3 regions of the Pseudomonas sp. GW823-FHT03E05 genome follow, and region 3 is predicted to be linked to each of the others. Evidence: predicted binding sites of a transcription regulator. Region 3 holds the regulator's gene; each other region holds the start of a gene.
What was found. The regulator sigma-54, encoded in region 3, starts transcription at its own class of promoters, with help from an activator protein. The targets are predictions, from matches to a motif close to ANTGGCATNNANNTTGCTNT.

Region 1: the regulator sigma-54 is predicted to act here: its motif matches at 1,360-1,379, upstream of flgB (flagellar basal body rod protein FlgB).
Region 2: the regulator sigma-54 is predicted to act here: its motif matches at 2,801-2,820, upstream of glnK (P-II family nitrogen regulator).

Annotation. Positions count from the first base shown of each region.
Region 1 covers NZ_JBXAJB010000004.1:78,901-84,875, forward strand. Annotated here, with positions in the region: gene flgD (flagellar hook assembly protein FlgD) at 1-448, opposite strand, end outside; gene flgC (flagellar basal body rod protein FlgC) at 464-907, opposite strand; gene flgB (flagellar basal body rod protein FlgB) at 911-1,318, opposite strand; gene cheR (protein-glutamate O-methyltransferase CheR) at 1,570-2,397, opposite strand; gene AC1RCO_RS17160 (chemotaxis protein CheV) at 2,441-3,373, opposite strand; gene flgA (flagellar basal body P-ring formation chaperone FlgA) at 3,449-4,210, shown strand; gene flgM (flagellar biosynthesis anti-sigma factor FlgM) at 4,362-4,679, shown strand; gene AC1RCO_RS17175 (flagella synthesis protein FlgN) at 4,728-5,195, shown strand; gene AC1RCO_RS17180 (flagellar brake protein) at 5,292-5,975, shown strand, end outside.
Region 2 covers NZ_JBXAJB010000003.1:445,568-451,542, reverse strand. Annotated here, with positions in the region: gene AC1RCO_RS15090 (aldose 1-epimerase family protein) at 1-664, shown strand, start outside; gene AC1RCO_RS15085 (YifB family Mg chelatase-like AAA ATPase) at 669-2,162, opposite strand; gene AC1RCO_RS15080 (accessory factor UbiK family protein) at 2,349-2,609, opposite strand; gene glnK (P-II family nitrogen regulator) at 3,026-3,364, shown strand; gene AC1RCO_RS15070 (ammonium transporter) at 3,398-4,735, shown strand; gene AC1RCO_RS15065 (secondary thiamine-phosphate synthase enzyme YjbQ) at 4,946-5,371, shown strand; gene sutA (dormancy-specific transcriptional regulator SutA) at 5,474-5,797, shown strand; gene AC1RCO_RS15055 (HAD family hydrolase) at 5,924-5,975, opposite strand, start outside.
Region 3 covers NZ_JBXAJB010000002.1:924,053-930,027, reverse strand. Annotated here, with positions in the region: gene hpf (ribosome hibernation-promoting factor, HPF/YfiA family) at 1-114, opposite strand, end outside; gene AC1RCO_RS12015 (RNA polymerase factor sigma-54) at 240-1,733, opposite strand; gene lptB (LPS export ABC transporter ATP-binding protein) at 1,916-2,641, opposite strand; gene lptA (lipopolysaccharide transport periplasmic protein LptA) at 2,641-3,186, opposite strand; gene lptC (LPS export ABC transporter periplasmic protein LptC) at 3,173-3,745, opposite strand; gene AC1RCO_RS11995 (KdsC family phosphatase) at 3,755-4,279, opposite strand; gene AC1RCO_RS11990 (KpsF/GutQ family sugar-phosphate isomerase) at 4,279-5,253, opposite strand; gene AC1RCO_RS11985 (ATP-binding cassette domain-containing protein) at 5,518-5,975, shown strand, end outside.

The sequences.
Region 1 (5,975 bases), on a different contig from region 3:
CCTTGTCGGTGACGGTCACGGTGACCGAGTTCACGCTGGATGGCACGGTGACCGAACCGGTCATGCTCTTGCTGGTGTCGACCTGGGTGGTGCCGGTCTGCACGATGACCGAGCGCCCCACCAGGGACGAAGCCTGCAAGGCCTGGGAAGACTTGTAGTTACCCGTGATCGCATTCACCGAGGAGTTGAGGGTGGTGATGCCTTCCAGGGTGGAGAACTGCGCCAACTGGGCAACGAACGCACTGTTGTCCTGCGGATCCAGCGGGTTCTGGTTGTTCAGCTGGGTTACCAGCAGCTTGAGGAATGCGTCCTTGCCCAGGCTCTGTTTGCCGGTGGCGCTGTTGGTCGCCGCGGCCAGGCCGTCGGCGCTGGTATTGCTCGTCGTTTTCGACGAATTCGCCAGGATATCCTTGAGGGATGGGGCGTTGGTGGTATCAGTAACGCTCATGGTCTTCGCCCCTTATCACTGACCCAGGGTCAGGACCTTCTGCATCATGGTTTTGGCGGTGTTCATCATTTCAGCGTTGGTCTGGAACGAACGACTGGCAGAAATCATGTCGGCCATTTCTTCCACCACGTTGACGTTGGGGTAGTAGACATAACCCTTGGCATCAGCGGCGGGATGGTTCGGCTCGTAACGAGCTTCGAGGTTGCTCTGGTCTTCGACCACACCCAGTACCTGCACGCCCTGGCCGGCAGCGTCCTGGTTCTGGAACAGCGAGTCGCTGCCGCCGCTTTGCGCACCCTGGAACATGGTGGCAAACACCGGGTGACGAGCGCGGTAGGTCTGGTCGATGCTCGACGAGACGCTCTCGGCGTTGGCGATGTTACTGGCGACGGTGTTCAGACGGGTGGTCTGGGCGCTCATGCCACTACCGGCAATATTGAAAACACTGGCGAGGGACATGGATTACTCTCCGCGCAGGGCTGCTACCAGCCCTTTGAATTTGCTGTTGAGCAGCGTGAAGCTGGCCTGGAAATCCACCGAGTTCTGCGCGTAGCTCGATTGCTCCAGCTGGGCGTCCACGGTGTTCTGGTCGATCGAAGGTTGCATCGGGGTGCGATACAGCAGCGATTCATCACCACTGCTCAAGCCCTGGGCTTCGATATGCCGGTTGTTGGTCATGTTCAACGCGAAGGTACCGTTCTGGGCCTTCTGATTCTGCTCGGCAAGCACGGCAGAGAAGTCCAGGTCCCGAGCCTTGTAGTTCGGGGTATCGGCGTTGGCGATGTTGTTGGCCAGAACTTCGGCACGCTTGGCGCGAAAGCCAAGGGCCTGTTCGTGGATACCGAGCGCTTTATCGAAGCTGATGCTCATGGCGGAAACCTTTGGGTGACCTGATTTTTCGTAACTCGGATATAGCAAGCTGCGTGCCAAGTCATCAACCCCCGTATTTCAAGGGTTTGCCGGCGACGGCAAGGCGGCAATGCCAGAAAAGCGGCAATGGATTTCCGCGAAAAACCGGCAAAGCGGCAACCACCCTGCCGCTTTCAGCCGGCGCGCCAGATAATTGCAGGCACAAAAAAGGAGGCCCAATGGCCTCCTTTTTCGGTACGACGATCTGCTGGCTACTTGGCCTGGTAGATGATGCCCGGACTGCATTGCACCATCTGGTAATGATCCGGCAGCCCATTGAGGGCTTCGGAAGCCCCCAGGAACAGGTAGCCGCCAGGCTTCAGGGTGCTGTGAATGCGCATCAGGATGTCCTTCTTGACCTCCGCCGAGAAGTAGATCAACACATTGCGACAAAACACGATGTCGAACTTGCCGAGACTGGCGTAGCTGTCCAGCAGGTTGAACGAGCGGAACTCCACGCGGCTCTTGATCGGCGCCTTGACCACCCAGCGCCCCGGCCCCTTGGGGTCGAAGTAGCGCTGCAGGCGCTCGGCCGACAGGCCACGCCCAATTGCCAGGCTGTCATATTCACCGGTCTTGCAGTTGTTGAGCATGGTCCCGGACAGATCAGTGGCAACGATCTGCACCCCCATCTTCAACTGCCCCATGTTGCTACGCTCGAACTCATCGATGGACATCGACAGCGAGTAGGGCTCCTGCCCCGACGAACAGGCCGCCGACCAGATGCGCAAGCGCTGGTTGGGGCTGGCCTTGATGGCTTCGGGAAGCACCTTGTTCTTCAACACCTCGAATGGGTAGGTGTCGCGAAACCACAAGGTTTCGTTGGTCGTCATGGCATCCACGACCATCTCGCGCAAACCACTGCGGGGCTGGGTCTGAATCCGCTGGACCAGCTCACCCAAGGTTTTTATCCCTTGCTGCTCCATCAGTTTGTTGAGACGGCTCGAGACTAGATATTGCTTATTTTCCCCGAGCAAAATACCACAGGCTTTTTCCAGGAAGACCCGGAACTGTTCAAAATCCAAATTACCCGTAGACAATGCTGCCGCCTCTTAAATCTTATGTCCGCCAGGGCGAGCGCCCTTAGCTGTGATCTGCTGCTTTGATCCGGTCGACTACCCGGGATGCCAGGTCATCAGGGCGGAACTTGGCAAGGAAGTCATCGGCACCGACCTTCTTCACCATCGCCTGATTGAACACCCCTGACAACGAAGTATGCAGGATGATATGCAGCTTTTGCATGCGTGGATCATTACGTATCTCGGCCGTGAGGGTGTAACCGTCCATTTCGGGCATTTCGATGTCGGAAATCATCATGAGGAATTCCTCTTCCGGCTTCTTGCCCTCGTCCACCAGCTTGCGCAAGTAATCCAGCGCTTGCCGGCCATCATTCAATGCCACTACCTCGACACCTACGGTTTGCAGGCAACGGGTGACCTGCTTGCGTGCCACCGACGAGTCATCGACAGTCAGCACCCGCAGGGAAACAGCCTTGTGCTGGGTTTCGACATCCACCACTCCTGCCGAGATCGCCTCCGAGGTCGGCGCGACTTCCGCCAGGATCTTCTCCACGTCGATGATTTCCACCAACTGGTTGTCCACCCGAGTGACCGCCGTCAGGTAGTGATCACGTCCGGTCCCCTTGGGCGGCGGATGGATCTCTTCCCAGTTCATGTTGACGATGCGCTCCACCGAGCGCACCAGGAACCCCTGGGTCTTGGTGTTGTACTCAGTGATGATGACGAACGGATTGCTCTGGTCCTGCAGGCCACCAGAACCCGTGGCCATTGCCAGATCCAGGATCGGAATGGTCGCCCCTCGTATATTCGCGACACCGCACACCACAGGACTGGATTTGGGCATCAGGGTCAGCTTAGGGCATTGCAGCACCTCGCGAACCTTGAATACGTTGATCCCGTAGAGCTGTCCACCGTCCAGACGGAACAGCAACAACTCTAGTCGATTCTGCCCAACCAATTGCGTGCGCTGGTTCACCGAATCCATTACACCAGCCATGCCCAGACTCCCCAAAGCTTTAAGATCCGACGCACGCTCATTGCTAAACGGCACGGCGCTTGCTTTTTAACTGTTATGAACGCCAAAACGACATTTTTCCGACGCCTGACATCCCGCTACCGCACTTTGCTGTGCGGGCTGTCGGCTCTGTGCATTTTAAACCCCGGCAACCCTGCCGTTGCTGATTCGGTCACCCTGCCTGATCTTCTTATCGGCGTCACTCAAGGGTTTCTTGAATTCACGGTAGAAGACTACCTGGCCACCAGTCAAACGGAAGGTCGCTATGAAATCCAGGTCAACCAGCTGGACCCGCGCATGCGCATGCCCAATTGCGACAAGGAATTGACAGCCAACCTGGAAAGTCCGGCCCAACCGCTGGGGCGGGTCACCGTCAAAGTGCGCTGCGAAGGCGCCTCGCCATGGACGGTATTCGTGCCAGCGCAGGTCAAGCTGTTTCGCGAGGTGGTCACCACTGCACGCCCGCTCAAGCGCGCCGGCATCATCGAACCGGAAGACGTGGTGCTGCGCGAACGGGACATCAGCCAGAACAATCAGGGCTACCTCACCTCAGTGGACCAAGCCATTGGTCAGAAACTTGTCCGACCAATGGTCGCCGACCAGCTCGTTACCCTGGCCCATCTGGAGCAGGCGGAAGTCGTGCGCAAGGGCGATCAAGTGGTGATATCGGCACGCAGCGGCACATTGAATGTGCGAATGCCGGGCGAGGCGCTGTCCAACGGCGGCATGAGCGAACAGATCCGGGTCAAGAACCTCAATTCGCAACGGGTGATCAAGGCCCGCATCACGGCGCCAGGGCAAGTGGAAGTAGCCATGTAGATAGCTGGCGCTCAACCCGTGCGTTCCCTAAACTGTGGCCGATAAAGGGTCGCAGATACCTGACCTGGTTTGTCGACAATCGAGCCTAAAGTTTTTCAGGGTATGGCCGAAAACATGGCAAGCGTCCAAATACCCAGAGGTTTACTTCATCATGGTCATCGACTTCAGCCGTTTAAACAGCTCCCCTTCACTGACAGGCAGTACGCGTACCAGCACCAGCAAGGAAACCGGTGATGCCGGCAAATCCACGCCGCTGACAACCGCCGCCGAGACCAGCAAAAGCGGGGAATCGGTACACCTGAGCAATGAGGCTCAACAGTTGCAGAAAGTCACTGACAAGCTGCGCGATCAGCCTGCCGTCGACAAAGCCCGGGTGGCCGAGTTGAAGCAAGCGATTGCCGATGGCAGCTATAAGGTCGACAGCAACCGCGTAGCCAGCAAACTGCTTAACTTCGAAGCCCAGCGCTAGCCCCAGGCTTGCGCCAGGCTTTTGGACGCTTAATCCCCAAGGCCAGCCATGCACGACACCAACCTACTGCAATTGATCAACGATGACCTTGCTCCAGCGCAACACTTGCTGGAGCTGCTACGCGCCGAGTCTATTGCCCTCCACGGCCGCGACATGCCGCTACTGGAAGATATCCTGGCGCAGAAGCAAGCCTTGGTCATCTTGCTGGAACAGCATGGCCGTAAGCGCACGCAAATTCTTGCCAGCCTGAACCTGCCGACCAACCGCGAGGGGCTCGAGCAACTGGCCAGCCACTCCAGCCTGGGCGCGCAATTGCTCGAACAGAGCAATGTCCTGACCCAATTGCTTGCCGAGTGCCAAGCTGCCAACGAGCTCAATGGTCGCTCGATCCAGATCCAACAGGCCACCACCGCCAACCAGCTGAAAATCCTCAATGGTGGCGAACCTCCTGCCCTATACGACGCCCGCGGCTCTACCTCAATGCTTGCGAAGCCACGCCCACTCAGTCAGGCTTAAACCCAAAAAATGAGCGCGCGCTACCAAGCCGTGAAACATGCTGGCAAAATGCTGGCTCCTGCGTGTAGTTGTATTTTGTCTGGAGATTGATGAACCGTGTTCAACGCCTCAAATGCGGAAGATACTCCGCAGCCACCCAAGGTGCTCACCACTGCGTTGGAGATCTCTTCCAACCTGCGGTTGCTGCAAGAGAGCCATGACCCGCTGATCATCACTTTCCACGAGCGTAGCCAGCGCTTCCAAAGCTATCTGGTGGAAGTGGACCGCGATAGCAACATGATCGCCCTCGACGAAATGATCCCCCGCGACGGTGAACGCTTCCTGCTCGCAGGCGAGCCGTTTCGCGTTGAAGGCTTTCATGAAGGCGTACGCATCGCCTGGGAAAGCAACGGCTTGCCCACCCTCGACGAATCCAACGGCGGCCGCTGCTACCGCACAACCCTGCCGGACGAAGTGGTCTACCACCAGCGCCGCAACGCCTTTCGTGCCGCCCTGAAGCTGGCACAACTGGTAGACATCGAACTGAGCGGCGAAAAACTCAAGTCGCCCCTCAGCGGCAAGCTGCTGGACATTTCCGCCACCGGCTGCAAATTGCGTTTCGACGGCGATATTTCCTCACGCCTGCAACTGGGCCAGGTTTACGAGCGCTTTATCGCCGCCCTGCCCTTCGGCAGCATGACGGCCCCGGTGGAACTGCGTTACCTGCACCACGAAGAACGTATCGACACCACCTTTGCCGGCGTACGCTTCCACAACATGAGCGGCCTGGTACAGCGCCAG
Region 2 (5,975 bases), on a different contig from region 3:
GCAGGCGTTCAAGAAAGTGGATTTCAGCGTCGCCACCGAACTGGTGACCGAACCCGGCAGCACCCGGTTTGCGCTCAACGACACCCTGACCAACAACGGCGACTACCCCAAGGAATACCAGGCGCTCTACCACAGTAACTTCAGTACGCCGTTCCTGGAGCAGGGGGCGAAGTTCGCCGCGCCGGTGAAGCAGGTTTCGCCGTTCAATGACAAGGCCCGGGCCGACCTGGCGGACTGGCAGACCTATCGCGGCCCGACCCGCGACTACGACGAAACCGTGTACAACCTCGTGCCCTACGCCGACGCTCAGGGCGAAACCCTGGCGGTGTTGCATAACAAGGCCGGGAGCCTGGGTGTTTCCCTGGGCTTCAACACTCGACAACTGCCGGTGTTTTCCCTGTGGAAAAACACCGACACCCAGGGCCAGGGTTATGTGACGGGTTTGGAACCGGGCACCAGCTTTTCCTACAACCGCCGTTACCAGCGCCCGTTGCATCTAGTGCCGAGCATTGGCGCCAAGGAGCAGCGGCAATTCCAGATTCGCTACAGCCTGTTGGCCGATAAAGCCGCGGTGGATAAAGCCCTGAGCCGTGTCAGCCAGATCCAGGATGGGCGTCAGACCGAAGTGCGGCCAACACCCTTGGTAGACCTGTCCCGGGAATGAACCTTCAATCGGCGCTGGGCCGGTAATGCAGGGCTTCGGCCAGGTGCTCGCGGCTGATTCGCGTGGCCTGTTCCAGATCCGCCAGGGTACGCGCCACCTTGAGCAAACGGTGAGCGGCCCGCAACGACAGGCCCAGGCGTTCGCAGGCCGCTTCCAGCCAGCGCTCGTCGGCTGTGGATAATTTGCAGTGGCGACGCAGGCCGGGCAGGTCGAGAAAGGCGTTGGCGCTGCCCTGGCGCTCGCGTTGCAGCTCGCGAGCCCCGGCGACCCTGGTGGCGGCTGCGGCGCTGTCATTGCCCGGTTGCGGCTCCGGGTTGAGGGCGGTGGCTTCGCGGGCCACGGTCAGGTGCAGGTCGATGCGATCCAGCAGCGGCCCGGATAACTTGTTGCGATAGCGCTGGATCTGCTCCGGTGTGCAACGGCAGCGTCCGCTGGGCTCGCCAAGATATCCACAGGGGCAGGGGTTCATCGCTGCCACCAATTGGAAGCGTGCCGGGAACTGCACCCGGTCCCGGGCTCGGGCAATGACGATCTGCCCGGACTCCATGGGCTCGCGCAGCACTTCCAGGACCTTGCGGTCGAACTCCGGCAGTTCATCGAGAAACAGCACGCCGTGATGGGCCAGGGTGATTTCCCCGGGCTGGGGTTTCGAGCCGCCTCCGACCAGTGCCGCACCCGAAGCCGAATGGTGGGGCTGGCGAAACGGCCGCTGTGGCCAGTAGCGCAGGGGCTTGTGGCTGGCCACCGACTGGATCGCCGCGACTTCCAGGGCTTCATCTTCCTGCAGCGGTGGCAGCAGGCCGGGCAAGCGGCTGGCCAACAGGGTCTTGCCGGTGCCTGGCGGGCCGCTGAACAACAGGTTGTGGGCGCCCGCCGCGGCGATCAGCAGGGCGCGCTTGGCGGCGAGCTGGCCTTGCACTTCGCTGAGGTCGGGGTAGGGGAAGTGGCTCTGCACCAGGCCGCTGCTGACATAGGGCGCAATGGGCGCGTGGCCGTTGAAATGGGCAACGGCCTCCAGCAGATGATCCACCGCGATCACCTTTAGGCCGCTGGCCAGGCAGGCTTCTTCGGCATTGGCCCGGGGCACCAGCAGGGTATGCCCGGCGTCGCGTGCCGCCAGTGCGGCGGGCAGTACGCCGCGTACCGGGCGCACCGCGCCGGAGAGCGCCAGCTCCCCCAGGCATTCGATGTTGTCCAGGGCCAGGGCCGGCACCTGCACGCTGGCGGCAAGGATGCCCAGGGCGATGGCCAGATCGAAGCGCCCGCCGTCCTTGGGCAGGTCCGCCGGCGCCAGGTTGAGGGTGATGCGCCGGGCCGGAAAGTTGAACCCGGCATTGAGGATTGCGCTGCGCACCCGGTCCTTGCTTTCCTTGACCGCGGCTTCCGGCAGGCCCACCAGGGTCAGGCTCGGCAAGCCGTTGGCCAGGTGCACTTCAACACTGACAGCCGGAGCCTGGACGCCGACCTGGGCACGGCTGTGGATGATTGCCAGGGACATGGGGAGAGCTTCCTTGCGACAGCGGGAACCGCGTCCTGCGGTGCTGCAAGGATAGATGAGGGGGCTGGCCAGAGGCGCGCCCGAATGGGCACAGGATATGTCGTCGGTGCACGAGCCTTCGCCGGCAAGCCAGTTCCTACAGGACAGGTCTGTAGGAGCCGGCCTGCCGGCGAACCCGGATTCAGATCATTGCGCTGCCGGGTTCAGCCGGGCTTCCAGCTCCGCCACCTTGGCTTCGAGGCTTTCCAGGCGCGCGCGAGTGCGGGCCAGGACCACCATCTGGCTGTCGAATTCTTCCCGGCTGACCAGGTCCAGCTTGCTGAAGCCGCTTTGTAGCAGGGCCTTGAGCTGGCTTTCGATTTCATTGCGGGGCAGGGGTGTTTCACCGCTGAGCAACCGCGAGGCGTGGCCGCTCAGGGCGTCGAGAAGGTCTTTGGGCGCGAGCATGGGAGAGTCCTGAATTGCAGTCGGCCCGCAGTGTATCACGCAGCAACGACGCTCCAGGTGGCCCCGGGTTGCACGTTTTTCGCGCATCTGGCCGGGCGCCAGCGCACCGTTTTTGTGCGTATCCCGGGTGCCGTTTTCCCGCATTCCCTGCCGGCTCGGGGCAAGGGACTGAAATCACTGATTTTTCCCGAGCTGGCAAGCTTTCTGCTTAGACCCTGGTGACCCATGCACTGATGCAGTCGCTGTGACGAATGCAGTGCGGCAGGCGGAGCGGGGAGTGTTTCGTCAGACAGCGGTTAGCTGGCGTCGGTCGGGCTGAGGAAGGCCGACGGTGCGTTACAAAGCCAGGCACTGCGCTTAGACTTGAGTCGGGTTTGTTTTCCTGGGGCAAGTCCACCAATTCGGGAGAGAGTTTCATGAAGCTAGTCACTGCCATCATCAAGCCGTTCAAGTTGGACGACGTGCGCGAGTCGCTGTCCGAGATCGGCGTGCAGGGCATTACCGTCACTGAAGTCAAAGGCTTCGGCCGGCAGAAGGGTCACACCGAGCTGTATCGCGGTGCGGAGTACGTGGTGGATTTCCTGCCCAAGGTGAAGATCGATGTCGCCATTGACGACAAGGATCTTGACCGGGTTATCGAGGCGATAACCAAGGCCGCCAACACCGGCAAGATCGGTGACGGCAAGATCTTCGTGGTCAATCTGGAACAGGCTATTCGCATCCGTACCGGCGAAACCGATACCGACGCAATCTAAGCCGCCAAACCCAACGCCCCAGGAGAAAACAATATGACTCTGCGTAAATTCGCAGGGCTAGGAGCCCTTTTGTCCCTCGTAATGCCAGGCCTGGCCATGGCGGCAGACGAAGCGGCGGCTCCAGTCCTCAACTCCGGCGATACCGCCTGGATGCTGACCTCCACAGCCCTGGTGCTGTTCATGACCATTCCTGGCCTGGCGCTGTTCTACGGCGGCATGGTGCGGTCGAAAAACATTCTTTCGGTAATGATGCAGTGCTTCGCCATTACCGGCCTGATCACTGTCCTGTGGTTCATATACGGCTACAGCATGGCGTTCGACACCACCGGGATGGAAGCCGGCGTGGTCAACCTCAATTCCTTCGTGGGCGGCTTCTCCAAGGCCTTCCTGGCGGGCATCACCCCGGCCAGCCTGACCGGCCCGGCTGCGCTGTTCCCTGAAGCGGTGTTCGTCACCTTCCAGATGACCTTCGCCATCATCACTCCAGCGCTGATCGTCGGTGCCTTCGCCGAGCGGATGAAATTCTCCGCCATGCTGATCTTCATGGGCGTGTGGTTCACCCTGGTGTATGCGCCGATCGCCCATATGGTCTGGAGCGGTCCGGGCTCGCTGCTGGGCGACTGGGGCGTGCTGGACTTTGCCGGCGGCACCGTAGTGCACATCAACGCCGGTATCGCGGGCCTGGTGGCCTGCCTGGTGCTGGGCAAGCGCAAGGGTTTCCCGACCACGCCGATGGCGCCACACAACCTGGGTTACACCCTGATGGGCGCAGCCATGCTGTGGATCGGCTGGTTCGGCTTCAACGCCGGTTCCGCCGCTGCCGCCAACGGCACCGCCGGCATGGCCATGCTGGTAACGCAGATCGCGACGGCTGCCGCCGCCCTGGGCTGGATGTTTGCCGAGTGGATCACCCACGGCAAGCCTAGCGCGCTGGGCATCGCTTCGGGTGTGGTCGCAGGCCTGGTGGCAATCACTCCGGCTGCCGGTACCGTTGGCCCGATGGGCGCCCTGATCATCGGTCTGGCGGCCGGTGTGGTGTGCTTCTTCTGCGCCACCAGCCTCAAGCGCAAGCTGGGATATGACGATTCCCTGGACGCCTTTGGCGTGCACGGCATCGGCGGTATTCTCGGTGCGATCCTCACCGGTGTGTTCGCTGCTCCGTCCCTGGGTGGCTTCGGCACCGTGACCGATGTGGCCGCTCAGGTCTGGATCCAGGCCAAGGGCGTGGGTTTCACGGTGATCTACACCGCGATCGTCACCTTCATCATCCTCAAGGTTCTGGACGCGGTCATGGGGCTGCGGGTGAGCGAGGAAGAAGAGGCGGTCGGCCTCGATCTGGCACAGCACAACGAGCGTGGTTACAACCTGTAATCGCGCAAGAAAAAAAAGCCCGGCTCCGGCCGGGCATTTTTTTGCCTGATGTTTGTCATTGAGAAAGGCTGAAAGGATTTTCTGACAAGCATTGGCGTGTTTGCCGTGACGATTTCCGGCAGGGCAAATGCTTACACTAAAGCAGGATTATTCGGCGCTTTGTTTTTTCCCTGAGCGCGCTAGAATGCGCGCCGGAGCGTGGAGATCGGTATGTGGCAACAGACCCTGATTACCCTGCGGGCCAGGCCCCGGGGCTTTCATCTGGTGACGGACGAGTTGCTCGCCGGCCTGCCTGAGTTGAAGGCATGTCGGGTTGGTCTGCTGCATCTGTGGCTGCAACATACCTCGGCCTCGTTGACCATCAACGAGAACGCCGATCCGGCGGTACGGCGTGACTTCGAGCGTTACTTCAACACCCTGGTGCCTCAAGGCATGGCCGGGTACGAACATAACGACGAAGGCGCGGATGACCTGCCGGCGCACTTCAAGGCCAGTTTGCTAGGCTGTCAGCTGACTTTGCCGGTAGCGGCGGGGCGTCTGGCGTTGGGCATCTGGCAAGGCGTTTATCTGGGCGAGCATCGCGATCATGGCGGTGCTCGCAAAGTCCTTGCCACCTTGCACGGTGATAAGGCATAAGCCGCTGAGTATCAGTGGACGTTGATTTTTTTCCAGCGGCCTTCGACAGTCGGCACAGCTGGGCTATAACTAATCTGCTTTTCGCAAGTCATGAGGTAGAACATGAGCGACGATGATCTGGAAAACGACGACCTCGAAGTAGGTGACGAAGACGAAACCGAAGAAGGTCTTGAAGCGGCCGCCGACGATGTGGCGGAAGACGATGGCAGTGATGTTCCTGCTCCAACCGCCAAAGGCAAGGCCAAGGCTGCCGTCTCGGTAGACGAGCTGCCGAGTGTAGAAGCCAAGAACAAGGAGCGTGATGCACTGGCGCGTGCCATGGAAGAGTTCCTGGCCCGTGGCGGCAAAGTGCAGGAAGTCGAGGCCAACGTGGTCGCCGATCCGCCCAAGAAGCCTGATAACAAGTACGGCAGCCGGCCTATCTGAGCCTTGCACCTTGCTTGCTGAAAAAGCCCGCCGTCGCTGCGGGCTTTTTCATGGGCACCCTTCTCGGAAACGGCCCCGAGCGCCGGCGCTTGCTGTAGGAGCGAGCTTGCTCGCGAAAGCGCCGGTTCAGGCGCCGCGATGCCAGCGGGCAAGCAGCCCGGGTAATTCAATCAGGCTG
Region 3 (5,975 bases):
CTGCACATTGGTAATCTTGTCGAAGTGCCTCTCCAGCCGGTCGAGTTTTTCGCCGATGTAGACGCGCAGGGGTTCAGTCACTTCGAGTTGGTGTCCACTGATGTTGACTTGCATACAGCTTCTCCTTCGTTGCCAGTGCATAACGCGGCAGGCTGGGTTGCCTGCCACCTAGACTACGTTTGAAAACGACACCGGGCCCTTTTCAAACACACTCTGAAACGCTGTGGCCAGCCCTGCGGCTACATCAACCGCTTACGTTCGCTGGAAGGCGCGATCCCAAGGGATTCGCGGTACTTGGCGACGGTACGACGGGCTACCTGAATGCCTTGTGCCTCCAGTAAACCAGCGATCTTGCTGTCACTCAACGGCTTTTTCTGATTTTCCGCGGCCACCAATTTTTTGATGATCGCGCGGATCGCCGTGGACGAGCATTCACCGCCTTCCGAAGTGCTGACGTGGCTGGAGAAAAAGTATTTCAGCTCATATATGCCGCGTGGGGTATGCATGAATTTTTGCGTGGTCACCCGGGAAATCGTCGATTCGTGCATGCCCACCGCCTCGGCGATATCGTGCAGAACCAGCGGCTTCATCGCTTCATCGCCATATTCGAGAAAGCCGCGCTGGTGCTCGACGATCTGGGTGGCGACCTTCATCAGGGTTTCATTGCGGCTTTGCAGGCTCTTGATGAACCAGCGGGCTTCCTGCAACTGGTTGCGCATGAAGGTGTTGTCGGCGCTGGTGTCGGCGCGGCGTACAAAACCGGCGTACTGGGCGTTGACCCGCAGGCGCGGCACGGATTCCTGGTTCAGTTCCACCAGCCAGCGCTCGTTGTCCTTGCGCACTATGACGTCCGGGACCACGTATTCGGCTTCGCTGGATTCGATCTGCGAACCGGGGCGGGGGTTGAGGCTCTGCACCAGCTCGATGACCTGGCGCAGCTCATCTTCCTTGAGCTTCATGCGCCGCATCAGCTGGCTGTAGTCGCGGCTGCCCAGGAGGTCGATGTAGTCACTGACCAGGCGCTGGGCCTCGCCCAGCCAGGGCGTTTTCGCCGGCAGCTGGCGCAGTTGCAGCAACAGGCACTCGCCCAGGTTGCGGGCGCCGATGCCCGCGGGTTCGAATTGCTGGATGCGGTGCAGGACGGCTTCTATCTCGTCCAGTTCGATGTCCAGTTCCGGATCGAAGGCTTCGAGGATCTCCTCGAGGGTTTCGTCCAGGTAGCCCTGATTGTTGATGCAATCGATCAGGGTCACGGCGATCAGGCGGTCGGTGTCCGACATCGGCGCCAGGTTCAGTTGCCAGAGCAGGTGGCTCTGCAGGCTCTCGCCCGCGGAAGTGCGGGTGGTGAAGTCCCACTCGTCGTCATCGCTGCTGGGCAGGCTGCTGGCGCTGGTCTGGTATACGTCTTCCCAGGCGGTGTCGACCGGCAGTTCATTGGGGATGCGCTCGTTCCACTCACCGTCCTCGAGGTTGTCCACCGTGGGGGCGGTTTCCTGGTAGGAGGGCTCCTGGATCTCGGTATTGGGTTTGGACTCGGTGTTGTCGGCCAGGGGGTCGCTGTTGTCGAAGTCGTCGCCTTCTTCCTGGCGTTCGAGCATCGGGTTGGACTCCAGGGCTTCCTGGATTTCCTGTTGCAGGTCCAGGGTCGACAATTGGAGCAGGCGGATGGCCTGTTGCAGCTGCGGTGTCATCGTCAGCTGCTGGCCCATTCTAAGGACTAGCGATGGTTTCATGGCAGGGGCTTAACACCTTATTTGCCGGCGCACATGCGCCATCCACTACAGGGCGCCGGAGCGCCAAACATAAGCAAATTATATGCCTGAAACTGAAGTGTTTGCCTAGAGCGCTGTAACAATAAAGTTTGTAGGGTTTTATTGTTCCCGGCGCCCTGGCGTCCAGCCCAACACATCAGCCCTTACAGGCGGAACTCATGGCCCAGATAGACTTCCTTGACCAGTTCGTTGGCCAGGATGGTCTCGGAGTCGCCTTCGGCGATCAGTTGCCCGTCGTTGACGATGTAGGCGGTCTCGCAGATGTCCAGGGTTTCCCGGACGTTGTGGTCGGTGATCAGCACCCCGATGCCCTTGGCCTTGAGGTGGTGGATGATCTGCTTGATATCGCCCACCGAGATCGGGTCGACACCGGCGAAGGGTTCGTCCAGCAGGATGAACTTGGGCGCGGTGGCCAGGGCCCGGGCGATCTCCACGCGGCGCCGCTCACCACCGGACAGGCTCATGCCGAGGTTGTCGCGGATGTGGTTGATGTGGAATTCCTGCAGCAGGCTTTCCAGCTCCTGGCGACGGCCGGCCTTGTCGAGCTCCTTGCGGGTCTCGAGGATGGCCATGATGTTGTCGGCCACCGACAGTTTGCGAAAGATCGAGGCTTCCTGGGGCAGGTAGCCGATACCGGCGCGTGCTCGGCCGTGCATCGGTTGGTGGCTGACATCCAGGTCGTCGATCAGGACGCGGCCCTGATCGGCCTGGACCAGGCCGACGATCATGTAGAAGCAGGTGGTCTTGCCGGCGCCGTTGGGGCCGAGCAGGCCGACGATCTGACCGCTGTCGATGGACAGGCTGACATCACGCACGACCTGGCGGCTCTTGTAGCTCTTGGCCAGGTGCTGAGCTTTCAGAGTTGCCATTACTGGGCCTTTTGCTCGTCGGTTTTCTTTTTCGGCTGGATGACCATGTCGATCCGCGGACGCGGCGCGGTAACCGAGCTGCCATTGGCGCGACCGGCGTTGGCAACCTGCTTGACGGTGTCGTAGACGATCTTCTCGCCTTCGGTGGTATTACCGTCGTTGATGACCTTGGCCTTGTCGATCAGCACGATGCGGTTCTGCTGGGCATGGTACTGGATGGTCACGGCGTAGGCCTGGACCGGTTTCGGGTCGGTCTGCTTCTGCAGTTGCTCGAAGTAGGCGAGGTTGCCCACCGAGGTCACCACGTCGATTTCACCGGTCTTGGACCGGGTGATGGTCACGGTGTTACCGGTGATCTTCATCGAGCCCTGGGTGATGATGACATCGCCCTTGTAGGTGGCCACGCCGTTCTTGTCGTCCAGCTGGGCGTCGTCGGCCTGGATGCGGATCGGCTGTTGGCTATCGTTCGGCAGAGCCCAGGCGCTCACGCTTCCCAGTGCTGCGCCCAGACTGAGCAAAATAGGGAGGGTTTTAACGAGCCTCATACTGTCCTCTTACGTTCGATAGCAGGTTCATCCTGCCGTCTTTCAAATACGCTTTCATTCCCTTGGCCGTAGTCACGCCGTCGGCGCCGTCGATTCTAACGGCTTGCTCGGTCTGCGCATATTGCTTCTGCGGGAATACTGTCATGCGGGTCGTGGTGATCAGCAGGTTGCGGTTGCGCTCGTCGGTGCGGGAAACCCGTACCGAATCGATCAGCTCGACCTCGGTGCCGTCCGGGTTGACCTCGCCGCGTTCGCTCTGGACATGCCAGGGGAACGTGGTGCCACGGTACATCTGCAGGTCCGGCTTGGTCAGCAGGGTCACTTCGCTGGCCTTGACGTGTTCGACCTTGTCCGAGGTCATTTCGTACTGCAGTTTGCCGTCGGGCAGGTACTGCACGCTGCGGGCGTTGATCACGTAGTAGTCGATGGCGCTTTCGTCGACCTGGGCCAACGGCTTGTCGAGGAAGCGTTCCGGGCTGATGTTCCAGTAACCGACCGCTGCGAACAGCAGGGCGATGGTCCCGAAGATCAGGATGTTGCGAATCTTTTTGCTCAGCATGGGAAGGCTCTATAAGTAAGCGGCATTGGCTGCTTCAAGGCGGTCCTGGGCACGCAGGATCAGTTCGCAGAACTCGCGCGCGGCACCTTCGCCGCCGCGGGCCGCGGTGACGCCGTGGGCGTGTTCGCGGACAAACGCTGCGGCATTGGCCACTGCCATGCCCAGCCCCACGCGGCGGATCACCGGCAGGTCGGGCAAATCGTCGCCCAGATAGGCGACCTGTTCATAGCTTAGGCCCAGTTGGCCAAGAAGCTCGTCCAATACCACCAGCTTGTCTTCGCGGCCCTGGTACAGGTGGGGAATCCCCAGGTTCTTGGCCCGGCGCTCTACCACCGGGGTCTTGCGCCCGCTGATGATCGCCGTCTGCACGCCGGCTGCCATGAGCATCTTGATGCCCTGGCCGTCCAGAGTGTTGAAGGTCTTGAACTCGCTGCCGTCTTCGAGGAAGTACAGGCGCCCGTCGGTCAGCACGCCGTCGACATCGAATACCGCCAGCTTGATGTTTTTACCGCGTTGCAGCAGGTCGGCACTCATCACATCACTCCCGCGCGCAGCAGGTCGTGCATGTTCAAGGCGCCGATCGGCCGGTCTTCCTTGTCCACCACCACCAGGGCGCTGATCTTGTGGTCTTCCATGATTTTCAGGGCTTCGGCGGCCAGCATGTCGGCACGTGCGGTCTTGCCATGAGGGGTCATCACCGAATCGATGGTGGCATGGTGTATATCGATGGCCCGATCCAGGGTGCGACGCAGGTCGCCGTCGGTGAAGATCCCGGCCAGGCGGCCGTCGGCCTCCAGGATCACGGTCATGCCCAGGCCCTTGCGGGTCATTTCCATGAGCGCGTCCTTGAGCAGGGTGCCGCGTTGCACCTGTGGCAGATCACTGCCTTCGTGCATGACGTTCTCCACCTTGAGCAGCAGACGACGGCCCAGGGCACCACCCGGGTGGGAGAAGGCAAAGTCCTCGGCAGTGAAGCCGCGGGCTTCCAGCAGCGCCACGGCCAGGGCGTCGCCCATGACCAGGGCGGCGGTGGTCGAGGAGGTCGGTGCCAGGTTCAGCGGGCAGGCTTCGTGCTCGACGTGGACGTTGAGGTTGACGTCAGCCGCCTTGGCCAGCGGCGACTCGGGGTTGCCGGTGAGGCTGATCAACTGGATGCCCAGACGCTTGATCAGGGGCAGCAGGGTGACGATTTCGTTGGTGGAGCCGGAGTTGGAGAGGGCCAGGATCACGTCATCGCGGGTAATCATGCCCATGTCGCCATGGCTGGCTTCGGCAGGATGGACGAAGAAAGCCGTGGTCCCGGTGCTGGCCAGGGTAGCGGCAATCTTGTTGCCGACGTGCCCGGACTTGCCCATGCCGACCACCACTACGCGGCCTTTGCTGGCCAGAATCATCTCGCAAGCGCGTACGAAATCTGCGTCGATATGGGGCAGCAAGCCTTCTACTGCCTGTAGTTCGAGGCGGATGGTGCGTTGTGCTGATTGAATCAGGTCGCTGGATTGGCTCATGTCTGAAATCGTATAGCCCGATGAAAAGGCGGCGATTATAGCGGTAATGAACAAATCCCTCACGCAAGTTCGTCAGGCTTTGTCTACCGGGCGCGAGGAAAGTCTGGTTTTTGCCTGTCGTCGACCTGAACGGGGGTGGCGTCGGCCTTGGGGGCTCCGTATCAGCAGTGATATAGTTCGCCGCCAGTTCGGCCTGCCCAGGGGCATGTACTCCCGGCAGGGAGCCAAGCGTCCGAGTGATAGGCTGCATCGCAAGGAGTTTAGATGAGTGCCGATAACGCCTACGCGGTCGAGCTGAAGGGACTGTCCTTCAAGCGCGGTACGCGCAGCATTTTCAATAACGTGGATATCCGTATTCCGCGGGGCAAGGTCACCGGCATCATGGGGCCTTCCGGCTGTGGGAAGACCACCCTGTTGCGCTTGATGGGCATGCAGTTGCGGCCCAGCAGCGGCGAAGTGTGGGTCAATGGCCAGAATCTGCCGAGCCTTTCGCGCAGCGATCTGTTCGACGCGCGCAAGCAGATGGGCGTGCTGTTCCAGAGCGGCGCACTGTTCACCGACCTGGACGTGTTCGAGAACGTGGCCTTTCCGCTGCGGGTGCACACCCAACTGCCGGACGAAATGATTCGTGACATCGTCCTGCTCAAGTTGCAGGCGGTGGGCTTGCGCGGCGCGGTCGACCTGATGCCCGACGAGCTGTCCGGCGGCATGAAGCGCCGGGT